DNA from 2 places in the Amycolatopsis sp. FBCC-B4732 genome. Region 2 is predicted to be linked to the other one. Evidence: riboswitches for the same ligand, from Rfam matches in the RefSeq annotation. Region 2 holds a riboswitch; the other holds the start of a gene.

Region 1 (6,570 bases), 640 kb from region 2:
GCGTCCACTGTGGACTCACTCGAGCGCACCACGAGCCGCACGTGCTCCCGCCGGTGCACGGCCTCCACCACTTCCCCGGCCGTACCGGAAGCGGCCACCCGCAGCGCGTGCGGCCGCAAGCCCAGCCGCACCGGGCCGTCGGCGACGTCCGGGAGGACGACGTCACCGAGGGGTGTGTGCGCGTGCCCGCCGGCCACGACGCCGTCCACGAACGTCGTCACCCCGAGGAAGCGGGCCACGTCGTCGTCGGCCGGGTTGCGCCAGACGCGCCGGACCGCGCCCTCCTGCCGGACCTCCCCGGCGTCGAGCACCGCCACCCGGTCGGCGAGCGTGAACGCCTCCTCCTGGTCGTGCGTGACCAGCAACGCGGTGATCTTGCTGCGCCGCAACAGCTCCGCGAGCTCGATGGCCAGCTGCTCGCGCAACCCGGCGTCCAATCCGGACAGTGGCTCGTCGAGCAGCAGCAGCCGCGGCTTCGGTGCCAGCGCCCTGGCCAGTGCGACCCGCTGGGCCTGGCCGCCGGAAAGCTCGGTGACGCGCCGCTTTTCGAAGCCGGTCAAGCCGACCAGCGCCAGCAGCTCGGCGACCCGCGGCGCCCACTGCGCGCGCGGCACGCCGTGCATGCGCAGGCCGAACGCGATGTTCGCTGCGACGTCGCGGTGGCCGAAGAGCTGGCCGTCCTGGAACACCAGCCCGAAGCCGCGCTTGTGCACCGGCACCGCGCCGAGGTCCTCGCCGTCCCAGCTCACCGAACCGCGCGTGCCCGGCTCGAGCCCCGTGATCGCGCGCAGCAGCGTCGACTTCCCCGACCCCGACGGGCCGAGCAGGGCCAGCACTTCGCCGTCCGCGATGTCCAGGCGGGCGTCGCGCACCGCGGCGAACGTTCCGTAGTGGACGGTCAGGTCCCGCACCGACAACGCCATCAGAACTCCCCCACCCGGCCGCGTCCGAGCCGGTCGATCAGCGCGACCGCCAGCACCGTCACGAGCATCAGCAGCGCGCACGCGGCGTACGCCATCTGGTTGTTGAGCTCCCCCGGCCGTCCCATCAGTGACGCGATCGCCACCGGCAGCGTCGGCGCCGTCGGGCGGGCCAGGAAGCTGGTCGCGCCGAACTCGCCGAGCGCCACGACGAAGCCGAACCCGGCGGCGGCGACCAGCGGGCGCAGCGCCAGCGGCAGGTCGATCTCGCGCCACACGCGCAGCGGGCTCGCACCGAGCGTCGACGCGGCCTGCCGCAGCCGGACGTCGACCGAGCGCAGCACCGGCAGCACCATCCGCACGATCAGCGGCGTGATCACCAGTGCCTGGGCCAGCGGGACGAGGTAGGGCGACGTCCGCAGGTCGCCGGGCAGCGCGTCGAGCGTGACGAGGTAGCCGAAGCCGACGGTCACCGCGGACACGCCGAGCGGCAGCATCAGCACGGCGTCCATGGTTTCCCCGAGCCCGCGCGCGGGTTTCGACGGCGACCGCCGCAGCGCCACCAGCACCACGGACGCGAGCACGCCGACGACCATCGCGAGCAGCGTCGCGTCGATCGCGACCTTCAGCGAGTTCACCGCGGCGTCCCAACCGGACACCTGCAGCGCGCCCTTCTCGCCGGTGCTCGTCAGTGCCCGGTACCCGGCGAGGCTCCAGCCGTCCTCAGTGGACACGGACTCGGCGAGCAGCGCGACGATCGGCGTCAGCAGCAGGGCGAGCACGACGCCGGCCGCGCCGACGCCCCACCATTCGCCGCCTCTCGGCCGCCGCGGCCCGCCGGAGCCGATCCGGGCGCCGTCCTTGCGCCGCCGGGCCAGCCCGCCGAGCACCAGCGCGGCGACCACGGCCGCGAACTGGATGACCGACAGCGCCGCCGCGCCCGAGAGGTCCAGCAGGTCGACCGTGCGCAGGTAGATCTCGGTTTCCAACGTCCGGTACTTCGCGCCGCCGAGGATCAGGACGACCCCGAAACTGGTGGCGCAGAACAGGAACACCACGGCCGCGGCGGACGCGACCGCCGGGGCCAGCGCGGGCAGCGTCACCGAGCGGAAAGCCCGCCACGGGGACGCGCCGAGCGCGCGGGCGGCGTCGGTCGTCCGCGGATCGAGCCGCGCCCACAGCCCGGCGACCGTGCGCGCGACGACCGCGACGTTGAAGAAGGCGTTGGCCAGCACGATCGGCAGCACGCCGCCGTCCGGCCAGAGCGCCCGGAACGCCAGCCCGACGACGACCGTGGGCAGCACGAACGGCACCAGCACCAGGGTCCGCGCCAGGCCGACGCCGGGCAGTTCCACCCGGGCCAGCAGGAACGCCACCGGCAGCCCGGCGACCACGGCGACCACCGTCGACGCCGCCGCGCTCGCCACGGTGAAGCCGGCCAGCTGCCAGGTCCGCGCGTCGCCGAGGACGACGTCGAGCCCGCCCTCGGCGAACCCGCGCCCGACGATCGCCAGCACGGGCCAGGCGAAGAAGACCACCAGGAACCCGATCGGGGCCAGCCCCAGCAGCGCCAGGCCGAGCCCGCGGGCGGTTCTCGGCGGGGCCCCCGCTGCTTTGCGGGGGCTCCGGGTGGCGGAGCCCCCGGCCCGGGGCGGAGCCTCGGGTGTCACTGTCACTGCACGAGCGTGCGCCATTCGCCGATCCACTTCTCCCGGCCGGCCTGCACCTGGTCCGCCGTCAGCGCTTGCGGCTTCTGCTGCAGCGGCGCGACCTGCGCCCAGCCCGCGGGCAGGTCGACGCCCTGGCGCGCCGGGTAGACGTACATGTTGGCCGCGACGGTCGCCTGGAACTGCTGCGACAAAAGGAAGTCGACGACCTTGCGCGCGCTTTCGGTCTGCTTGCCGCCGGCCAGCACGCCGGCGTACTCGACCTGGCGGTAGCAGGTGTCGAGCAGCGCCTTGGTGCGCGGCTTGCCGTCGTCGCCGACTTCGGCGGCCGGCGAAGACGCGTACGAGACGACGATCGGCCGCGGCCCCTTGCCCGCGGAGCCGGAGAAGTCCTTGGTGTAGGCCTCTTCCCAGCCGCTGACCACCTTGAGGCCGTTGGCCTTCAGCTTCGTCCAGTAGCCCTGCCAGCCGGACTCGCCGTACTTCGCGATGGTGCCGAGGAGGAACGCGAGCCCGGGCGACGCCGTGGCCGGGTCCTCGGCGACGAGGAGGTCCTTGTACTTCGGGTCGGCCAGGTCGTCGTAGCTCGACGGCGCCGGGATGCCCTTGGTGGCGAAGTAGTTCGTGTCGACGTTGACGCAGACGTCCCCGACGTCGACGGCGGAGAGCCGGTGCTCGGGATCGACGGCGTAGCGCTGCGGCCCGCGGTCGGCTTCCGGGCTGGTGTAGGGCTCGAATACGCCTTCCTTGAGCGCGCGCGAGGCGAAGGTCGAGTCGACGCCGTACGCGACGTCGCCGACCGGGTTCGCCTTGGTCAGCACGAGCTTGTTGGTCAGCGATCCGGCGTCGCCCTGCTTGAGCACGGAAATCTTGATGCCCGACTGCTTCTGGAAGGCGTCGAGCACCTCCTGCGGCGCCAGGAAGGAGTCGTGCGTCACGAGGGTGACGGTGGGCGTCTGCTGCGTGCCACCGTCGCCGTCCGACAGCGAGCACCCCGCGGCGACGACGCTGACGACGGCGATGGCCGTCGCGGCGCGAACAGCCCTGCGTTTCATCTACCCCTCCTGCACTTCGCCGGACGAGGAGAGGAAGCCCTCCCTTCGCCGGCATGATCCGGTCAGGTGCGAACGGTCGCGGGGTGACCCGCCTCTCAGCCCGGCTGACCGGACTCCCGTGGCAACCGTGCAGCGTAGTCCAGGACGGACGACCATGGAGACATGACGGAAATCTTGAGCGACTCCGAGGCCGACGGACGACTGGGCGCGAACTGGACGCGTACCGGAGCGGTGATCTCCCGGGAGGTGGAGCTGGCTTCGTTCTCCCAGGCGATCGAGGTGGTGGACCGCGTGGCCGTGCTGGCGGAGGCGGCCGACCACCACCCGGACATCGACATCCGCTGGCGCACCTTGACGTTCCGCCTCAGCACGCACTCGGCGGGCGGCCTGACGGCGAAGGACTTCTCCCTGGCGGCCGAGATCGACTCGGTGCTTTCGGCGTTGTGATCCTGGTTACTCTGAGTGCACTTTTTTGCCGGTTCGACGTCTCTCGGTAAACGACTTTTGCTAGGAGAGACGGACATGACCCAGGCCATCGTGGTCGGCACAGCAGCATTCGCGACGATGGTGGCGGCAGCCGGCGGTGTGCTCTGGTTCACCGCCAAGGGCCGCCGTCACCCGGATGCCGGTGAGTTCGATCACAGCCGCTAACGAAGCGCAAGATCAGCGCGCTGAGCAGGGCGGAAGCATCGGTTTTCGGCCCTAGGAAACGCCATGAACAGCACCGCCACCCTCACCTCCGCGCAGCGCGCCTGGATCAACGCCCTCGCCCCCGCGGTGGTGCTGATCACCATCGCCCTGATGGGCCTGCTCGGCTGAGTTCGACCACGCCGCCGCTCTGACTTCTCGAGCGGCGGCGTTCTCAACGGATCTCTTCCGGTGCCGGAAACGCGGCCGGTGGCTCGTCCTCGACAGTCCAGTATTCGAGCGCCGACAACCGGCCTTCGTCGACGAACACGATGAGCCCGCCGCCCGGCACGTCGGCTTCGACCGCCACCCGCTCGGCGACCTCGAACGTGGGCGCGTCCGCATCGACTTCGAGATCGACGGTCGGGCACCCGCAACCGCAGCGGCCGCTCACCTTCGCGGTGGCGGCCTGCACCCGCAGTTCAGCGGCGCCCGGGAAGTCCCCCGCGAGAAGGACTTCCAGGGTCTCGCGCTCGTTCCGCGTGAGCGGGCGGCTCACCATCAGTAGCGGGACATGTTCGGGATCGCCTTCTCCGCGACCCCGATGAGGTCCTCGACCTTCGCCACGTCGGCTGTCACATCTTCAGCAGTCACCGAAGGTGCCACGGAAGAACGGTAGGCGACTTCGTTGCGCCGAACCCGCATCCGGTTGAAGGGACGCAGAAGCGGCCCCAGCGGCGGATCGAGCTGCGCGAGAACCGCTTCGTAGACGGCGATGTGGCCACCGCGGCTCGTCGCACGCAGGCCCTGGTTCTGCAGGATGGCCGCCAAAGCCCGGCGGGCGCCGTCGTACGCCAGCGTGTAGGCGCCTTCCGGATCCGAGTTCAGCAGCTGCCGCGCCGAACCGACGTGGGTACGAGCCCTGGCGAGCTCCCCTTCCGCGGCTTCCCGTGAAGCCGGGACGTGTTCGAGGGAACCGCGCGCGATGAGCGCGTCGATCGTGGCGCGCCCTTGGTTCCACGGGGTCATCGGGATGGCTCCTGGTCGAGGGACAACGGGACCAGCGGACGCTCACGCACGCTGACGAGAAACGGATCCGTGCTGCCTGCCGCCCACGAGGCCGGCGAGATCCGGTGGACGTTGACCTCACGGCCCAGCCGGCGCGACACGCCTTCAGCCAGGTCGAAGAGCACGTCCGGGTCAGGCGAACCGACGACGAGCACGTCGACGTCCCCGGGCGGCGGGCCCGGTTCGCCGCGGTAGCGCGCGGCCCAGGACCCGTAGATGTAGGCCTCGTGCACACCCGTCAGACCCGACAAAGCCTCGGCGAGCAGCGGCAGCGGCCCGAAGGTGACCGCGATGACCTCGCTCAACGGCCGGTAGAGCGGGGTGTCCGTGCGGGCTTTGACAAGCCGGCTCCGGCCGACTCGCCGGTCTTCCAGGATGCCGCCACCCACGAGCCGTTCGACCTCGCGCAGCACGGCCGTCGGCGTGACACCACAGGCCTCGGCGAGCTCGGTGATGCTGTATTCGCGCTCCGGGTGCAGCAGGACCAGCGCCAGCAGCTCGCCCTGCATGCGCGAACGCAGCAAAGGCAGCAAACTCGGCGAAGCTTTCATTGGACGCAGCATACCCTGCGCCGAATGAAAGCAACACTCAGTAGTTCTTGCTCACCAGGCGTGCGTCAGACGTTGAAGCGGAACTCGACCACGTCGCCGTCGGTCATGACGTAGTCCTTGCCCTCCATGCGGACCTTGCCCGCCGCGCGGGCGGCCGCCATCGAGCCGGCGGTCATCAGGTCGTCGTAGGAGACGATTTCCGCCTTGATGAAGCCGCGCTCGAAGTCCGTGTGGATGACGCCTGCGGCCTGCGGGGCCGTCGCGCCCTGGGGGATCGTCCAGGCGCGGGACTCCTTCGGGCCCGCCGTCAGGTACGTCTGCAGGCCGAGCGTGTGGAAGCCCGCACGGGCCAGCGAGTAGAGGCCCGGCTCCGGCTGGCCGACCGACTCCAGGAGCTCGCGGACCGACTCCTCGTCGTCCAGTTCCAGCAGCTCCGCCTCGACCTTCGCGTCGAGGAACACCGCGTCCGCCGGGGCGACCAGCTTGGTCAGCTCCTCGCGGCGGGCTTCGTCGGTGAGGACGCCTTCGTCGGCGTTGAAGACGTACAGGAACGGCTTCGTCGTCAGGAGGCTGTGCTCGCGAAGCAGTTCGAGGTCGACGTCCTTCTGAGCCGAGAAGAGCGTGCGCCCGCTGTCGAGGATCTCCTTCGCCTTCTGCGCGGCCTCGAGCGCGGGCTTCGCTT
Region 2 (6,570 bases):
CACCGAGCTGCTGGCGAAGTTCTACGCCTACCGCGGCGGCTTCTTCCGCGACAACTGGAACGTCTTCGACCTGCTGGTGGTCGGCATCGCGGTGATCCCGGCGACCGGGCCGTTCGCGGTGCTGCGGTCCTTGCGCGTGCTCCGGGTGCTGCGGCTGATCTCCGTCGTGCCGTCGATGCGGAAGGTCGTCTCCGGGCTGCTCGCCGCCATCCCCGGCATGGCCTCGATCGCCGCGTTGCTCGCGCTAATCATCTTCGTGGCCGGGGTGATGGCGACGAAGCTGTTCGGCGCCATCGACCCCGGCGACTTCGGCGACCTCGGCACGTCGCTGTTCACCCTGTTCCAGGTGATGACCGGCGAGGCCTGGCCCGACATCGCCAAGACGATCATGGAACAGGCGCCGATGGCCTGGATCTTCTTCGTCGTCTACATCCTGGTGTCCAGCTTCGCGGTGCTGAACCTCTTCATCGCCGTCGTGGTCAGCGGGATGGAGGACGAGCTGCGCCAGGACATCCGCGAGGAGGAGGCGAAGCAGGCCGAAACCCAGGCGGCGGCGAACCAGGAGATCCTCGACGAGCTCCGCGCCCTGCGTGCGGAGCTCGCCGAGCTGCGGCAGAAGGCCGCTTAGCGGAACGCGGCGACGGTGCGCGCGGCCCAGTCGGCGAAGGTGCGGGGAGCCCGGCCGAGTACCCGCTCGACGTCGGGGCTGACGCGCACCTCGGCCGGGCTCGGCGAGCCGAGGATGTCCAGGGTGTCGTCGGCGAGCTCGGCCGGCATGGTCCGCGTCATGCCCGCCTTGGCCTCCTCGCGGGTCTGCTCGTGGAAGCGCACCGGCGCGCCCAGCGCGGCGGCGATGGCCGCCGTCTGCTGCCGCGGCGTGATCGCTTCCGGCCCGGTCAGCTCGTACACGCCGCCGGTGTGCACCTCGTCCAGCAAGCAGGCCGCGGCGACGTCGGCGATGTCCGCCGGGTCGATGACCGGCACCCCCGTGTCGCCGAAGGGTGCGGCGACTGTCCGCTGGGTGCGGACACTTTCGGCCCACCACAGGGCGTTCGACGCGAAGCCGCCCGGCCGCAGGACGGCCCAGTCCGGCCCGGCCGCCCGCACCGCGTCCTCCAGCTCGCGCATCGCGACCCGCGTCGTGCCGAAGGGCCTGGTCACCACCCCCAGGGTGGACAGCAGGACGATCCGGCCGACCCCGGCGCGCGCGGCCCGCTCGACGACATCGGCAGGATTCGCCCCGACGGCGTGCAGGTCGCCGGACAGCAGCAGGAACAACGCCTTCGCCCCGGCCAGCACGGGCTCGAGAGCGGCGGGCTCCGCCAGGTCGGCCACCACGTGCCGGACGCCGTCCGGCACGTCCGCGGCGTGCCGCGACACCGCCGTCACCTGCTGTCCCGCTCCGGCCAGCGCCCGCACCAACGGCCGGCCCACGTTCCCGGTAGCCCCGGTCACCACGATCATGAACAGCTCCTTCGTCCGATTCCCGCTGTGTTCGGGGGACGCTAGGAGCCGAGCTAACTTCTGGTAAGTACATACCTCTGGGTAAGCTCATGACATGACCGGAGGCCCACAGCTCACCCCGGCCGGCGCCGAGGCGCGGTATGAGGTGTTTCACACCGACTGCGCCGCGCGCGACGTCGTCGACCACGTCACCAGCCGGTGGGGCATCTGGGTGCTGATCTCCCTGCGGCGCACCGACCTCAGGTTCTTCGAGCTGCGCGAGAGCATCCAGGGCATCAGCGAAAAGATGCTGGCCCAGTCGCTGCGCGCGCTGGTCCAGGACGGCCTGGTCTGGCGGCGGGTCGAGCCGACCACGCCGCCGCAGGTCACCTACGGGCTGACCGAGTTCGGCCGGGACGTCGGCGAGCCGCTGACGGAGCTGTTCGACCGGATCACGCGCCGGCTCGCGGACTAGCTCAGTCGTCCGCGATCAGGGCCTCGAGCGCCGGGATCGCCGTCGTCAAGGCTTCGCGGTGCTCGGGCGAGAGCCGGTCGAGGCGCCGGTTCAGCTCCTGGACGCGGGTCGACCGGACGCCGGAGACGAGCCGCTCGCCCTCCTCGGTCGCCTTCGCCAGCCACGCCCGGCGGTCGACCGGGTCGGACTCGCGGCTGACGTAGCCGGCCTCGACCAGGGACGCGATGATCCGCGACATCGTCGCCGCGGCGACGCCCTCCTTGGCCGCGAGGTCGCCGAGACGGAGCTGGCCGGAGTTCACGAGCGTCGCCAGCGCCGAGATGGCACCGTGGCCCGGTCCCGGCACACCCGCCTGCCGCAGCGACCGCGACAGCCTGCCGACGGCCAGGTACAACCTGCCCGAGACGTCCTGGACCGATGTGCTCGTCACGGCTGGCTCCTTCTGCCCTGCCCCGCCGCGGGTGCGCCGGAAAGTGCCGTCCACCTTACGGGCTCGCGGTGCGCGTTCGGCGTGAAGCCACCTGGTTCACCGAGGTGGACTCGACGCTTTCGCCCAGAAGCGCTGCGGCACCCGCCCCGCCGCGCGGGCCAGGTGACCGGCGACGACGGCCGCACGCATCGCCGAAGCCATCCGCTCCGGATCGGCCGCACGGGTGACGGCGGTGGACAGCAGGACGGCGTCGCAGCCGAGCTCCATCGCCAGCGTCGCGTCCGAGGCCGTGCCGATTCCGGCGTCCAGGATCACCGGCACGCCCGCCCGCGAAACGATCAGCTCGATGTTGTGCGGATTCCGGATGCCGAGGCCGGTGCCGATCGGCGCGCCCAGCGGCATCACCGCGGCGCAGCCCGCCTCTTCCAGGCGCAGCGCGAGCACCGGGTCGTCGTTCGTGTAGGCGAACACCGTGAACCCGTCGGCGGCCAGCCGTTCGGCCGCGTCGAGGGTCTCGAACGGGTCCGGGAGCAGCGTCCGGTCGTCGGCGTGCACTTCGAGCTTGATGAGATCGGTCTCCAGCGCTTCCCGCGCGAGCTGCGCGGTGAGCACGGCTTCGGCGGCCGTCCGGCAGCCCGCGGTGTTCGGCAGCAGCTCGATGCCGAGCTTCTTCAGCAGTTCGAGGACGCCGGAGCCGCCCTCGGCGTCGGCGCGGCGCATCGCGACGGTGGTCAGCTCGGTGCCGGAGGCGACCAGCGCGCGTTCGAGCACGGCCAGGTTGGCCGCGCCGCCGGTGCCGATGATCAGCCGGGACGACAGCTTGGCGGTGCCGATGACCAGCGGTTCTTCGTCCACTTCAGCCTCCCTGGACGGCGGTGAGCACGTCGACGCCCGCGCCCTTGGGCACGACGGTGGCCGCCCAGTCGCCCCGGCGGACGACGACGCCGTCGACCGCGACGGCGATCCCGGGCCGCGGGCCGCCGGACGCGTCGAGGACGTCGGCGACGGTCGCGCCGTCCGGGAACTCCGTCCACTGGCCGTTGAGCTTGATCTCCATCACACGTGCTCCTTCTTCTGCAGCCGGGCGGGCGAAGCCGCTTCGACGCCTTGGGGCGGCTCCTCCCCCTCGAGCCAGGCGACCACGGCGGCCGCGGTCACGGGGGCCATCAGCAGGCCGTTGCGGTGGTGCCCGGTGGCGGCGAAGACGCCGTCGTCCAGGACACCGATGTAGGGCAGCACGTCCCGGCTGGCGGCGCGCAGGCCGGCGGCGGTCTCGACCAGCTCGTACTCGGTGATCGCGGGGAAGACGCGTTCGGCGCCTTCGAGCAGCTCGCGCACGCCCCGCGCGGTGACGGCCCGGTCGAAGCCCGCTTCGTACTGCGTGGCGCCGAGGACGAGCTCCTGGTCGCCGCGCGGGACGAGGTAGATCGGCCGGCCCTCGACGACCGCCCGCACGGTGTGCGCGGGCGGCGGCAGGCAGCCGCGGCGGGGCTTCAGCCGCAGGATCTCGCCCTTGAGCGGCCGGACGGCGCCGGCCAGCTGCGGGTGCAGCCGCCCGGTCCACGCGCCCGCGGCGAGCACGACGGCTTCGGCGTCCGGCAGGCCCTCGACGCGCTCGCGCACGAACCGGACGTCGTGGTTGACGCACGCCGCGTAGAGCGCGTTGAGCAGTTTCCGGTTGTCCACGGCCAGGTCGCCGGGCACGTGGAGTCCACTTCGGACGGACCCGACGCCGGGTTCGAGCCGCCTCGTCTCCCGCCCGGTGAGGCGCTCGGCCGCGCGGCCGATCGAGTGCAGGTAGCCGGCGAGGATGTCGAGGTGCCCGGCGTCGGCGCTGTCGAACGCGACGACGAGCGTCCCGTGCCCGGCGAGACCGGGGTCGACGCCCTCTTGTCCCAGGTCGCTCGCGAAGCCCGGCCAGCGTTTCAGCGACGCTTCACCGAGGCTGAGCACGTCTTCTTCGCCGGGCCAGGCCTCGGTGACCGGGGCGAGCATGCCACCGGCCAGCCAGGACGCGCCGCCGCGGGCGGGCTCGGGATCGTGCACGGTGACGTCGTGGCCCGCCTTCGCGGCCCGCCACGCCGCGGACAGGCCGATCACGCCGCCGCCCACCACTGCCAGGTTCGTCATGGGATCACGCTCCCTGCGCCGGCATGACCCGGATCAGGTTCCACGGTCGGAGCGGCAGCTCCCTCTCAGCCCGTGCCTCGGGCTCCCGTGCGGACCCGTCCACCCTAACTCCCGGGGTACGGTCGCCGCTATGCCCGCCCTCTCCGGTGACAAGATCCGCGCCCGCCTCGACGCCGCGCGCCTGTACCTGTGCACGGACGCCCGCACCTCCCGCGGCGACTTGGCCGCGTTCGCCGACGCGGCCCTCGCCGGCGGCGTCGACGTCATCCAGCTGCGAGACAAGACCGGCGGCGCGCCGCTGGAGGCCGCGGCCGAAATCGCGGCGCTGGAGGTGCTGGCGGAGGCGTGCGAGCGCCACGGCGCGCTGCTGTCGGTGAACGACCGCGCGGACGTGGCGCTGGCGGTCGGCGCGGACGTGCTCCACCTGGGCCAGGACGACATCCCGGTCCCGCTGGCCCGCCGCATCCTCGGCGACGCCGTCGTGATCGGCCGCTCGACCCACTCCCTCGACCAGGCGCTGTCGGCGTCGGCGGAGCCCGGCGTGGATTACTTCTGCACGGGCCCCTGCTGGCCGACGCCGACCAAGCCGGGCCGCGACGCACCGGGCCTGGACCTGGTGCGCGCGGTGGCCGGCTGGGCCCCGGAACGCCCGTGGTTCGCAATCGGCGGCATCGACGGCGACCGGCTGCCTTCGGTGCTGGACGCGGGGGCGTCCCGCATCGTCGTCGTCCGCGCGATCACCGAGGCCGAGGACCCCGCCGAGGCCGCCCGAGCGCTCCGCTCCCACCTGGTCTGACCACAGTCACTCGGGGCTCGACGCGAGGGCGTCCCGCATCGTCGTCAGCCACTCGCGCCCTTCGCTCCCACCTGGCCTGACCACCGTCACGGCGTCGGCGTGGCCGCCGCGCCCTGGCTGGTGGGCGGGGCCGTCGTGGCCGGGTCAACGACGACCGACTGCCTTCGGTACTCGACGCGAGGGCCTCCCGCAACGTCGGCCGCGCGACCACCGAAGCTGCCCGAGCCCTCCGCACCCACCTGGCCTGACCACCGTCACGGCGTCGGCGTGGTCGCCGCGCCCTGGCTGGTGGGCGGGGCCGTCGTGGCCGGGGCCGAGGTCGACGGCTGTTGCGTCGACGTGCTCGGCGTGGTCGTCGGCGTCTCCGACGAGGTCGTCGGGGCCGTCGACGTTTCCGGCGGGGTCGTGGTCGTCTCCGTCGGGGACACCTGGGTGTCGCTGGTCCCGGTGGTCGGCGTCGTCGACGGTGTGGTGTCGGTGTGGCCGCCACCGCCGCCGAAGATCTTGCCGATGCTCGTGCCCGTGCCGCCGCCGATCCGGGCGCCCGTTGCCGACTCGAGGCCGACGATCGCCAGGATCGCCACCGCGAACGCCGCCACGCTGGTGCCGATGATCAAGGGCCAGCGCAGTTTCCGCAGCCGCGAGGGCCCGTCCTCGGCGGGCTTCTCCAGCTGCACCGTCGGCTGGTCGGTAATCGGAATTTCCACCTCGGCCGGCACGTCCGGCGCGGGTCCCCGCCGCCGGATCCCCGACGTCGCCAGCACGCGGGCCTTCGCCGCCGCCTCGCGCGTGCGTTGCAGCGAGCGCAAGTACAGCTCGCCGCCGACCGTCGACACCACGCTCGCCACGCCCGCGCCGACCACCGTGCCCGCCACGCCGAGCGTCGAGCCCAGCAGCGCGGCGGTCACCGCCGCGAGCGCCGCCGCCAGCACCTGCACGATCCGCAGGCCCGGCTTTTCCTCCGTCTTTCCTTCGGAAGCCGCTTCGTTCTCCTTCGTCATGATCCCGATCCGAGTAGTCCGTGTTCTCCCCTTGTCCAACGGTTAAGGCGCGCGAGGAACTCCCCGCGTTGCCGCGGCGTGAGGAGGACCACTCCGTCTGTCCACAGTAGACACTCTCATCCGAACGATTTCTTGACATACTCGGCACATGGAACTGGTGACTATCTCCGACATCGAGGCCGCCGCGAAGCGCGTCGAAGGTGTCGCCGTGCGCACGCCCCTGTTGGTCCAGACGTGGGATCCCCGCGGCACCCTGTGGCTCAAACCCGAAAGCCTGCAACCGATCGGCGCGTTC

Evidence for each region. A riboswitch is a leader RNA that binds a small molecule or an ion and turns the genes downstream of it on or off. The one in region 2 is predicted to bind thiamine pyrophosphate.
Region 1: linked by a shared signal. The riboswitch ahead of MUY14_RS44065 (thiamine ABC transporter substrate binding subunit) and the one ahead of thiO (glycine oxidase ThiO) in region 2 are both predicted to bind thiamine pyrophosphate.

Annotation. Positions count from the first base shown of each region.
Region 1 is NZ_CP095376.1:9,644,740-9,651,309, reverse strand. Features, by position in the region: gene MUY14_RS44075 (ABC transporter ATP-binding protein) at 1-923, opposite strand, end outside; gene MUY14_RS44070 (iron ABC transporter permease) at 923-2,479, opposite strand; gene MUY14_RS44065 (thiamine ABC transporter substrate binding subunit) at 2,593-3,642, opposite strand; TPP riboswitch at 3,665-3,772, opposite strand; gene MUY14_RS44060 (4a-hydroxytetrahydrobiopterin dehydratase) at 3,805-4,089, shown strand; gene MUY14_RS47060 (hypothetical protein) at 4,165-4,293, shown strand; gene MUY14_RS44055 (hypothetical protein) at 4,505-4,831, opposite strand; gene MUY14_RS44050 (hypothetical protein) at 4,831-5,298, opposite strand; gene MUY14_RS44045 (ArsR family transcriptional regulator) at 5,295-5,888, opposite strand; gene ychF (redox-regulated ATPase YchF) at 5,954-6,570, opposite strand, start outside.
Region 2 is NZ_CP095376.1:9,000,282-9,006,851, reverse strand. Features, by position in the region: gene MUY14_RS40845 (ion transporter) at 1-628, shown strand, start outside; gene MUY14_RS40840 (SDR family oxidoreductase) at 625-1,464, opposite strand; gene MUY14_RS40835 (helix-turn-helix domain-containing protein) at 1,559-1,918, shown strand; gene MUY14_RS40830 (MarR family winged helix-turn-helix transcriptional regulator) at 1,920-2,348, opposite strand; gene MUY14_RS40825 (thiazole synthase) at 2,445-3,203, opposite strand; gene thiS (sulfur carrier protein ThiS) at 3,205-3,405, opposite strand; gene thiO (glycine oxidase ThiO) at 3,405-4,478, opposite strand; TPP riboswitch at 4,472-4,577, opposite strand; gene thiE (thiamine phosphate synthase) at 4,609-5,274, shown strand; gene MUY14_RS40805 (hypothetical protein) at 5,529-6,275, opposite strand; gene MUY14_RS40800 (threonine/serine dehydratase) at 6,424-6,570, shown strand, end outside.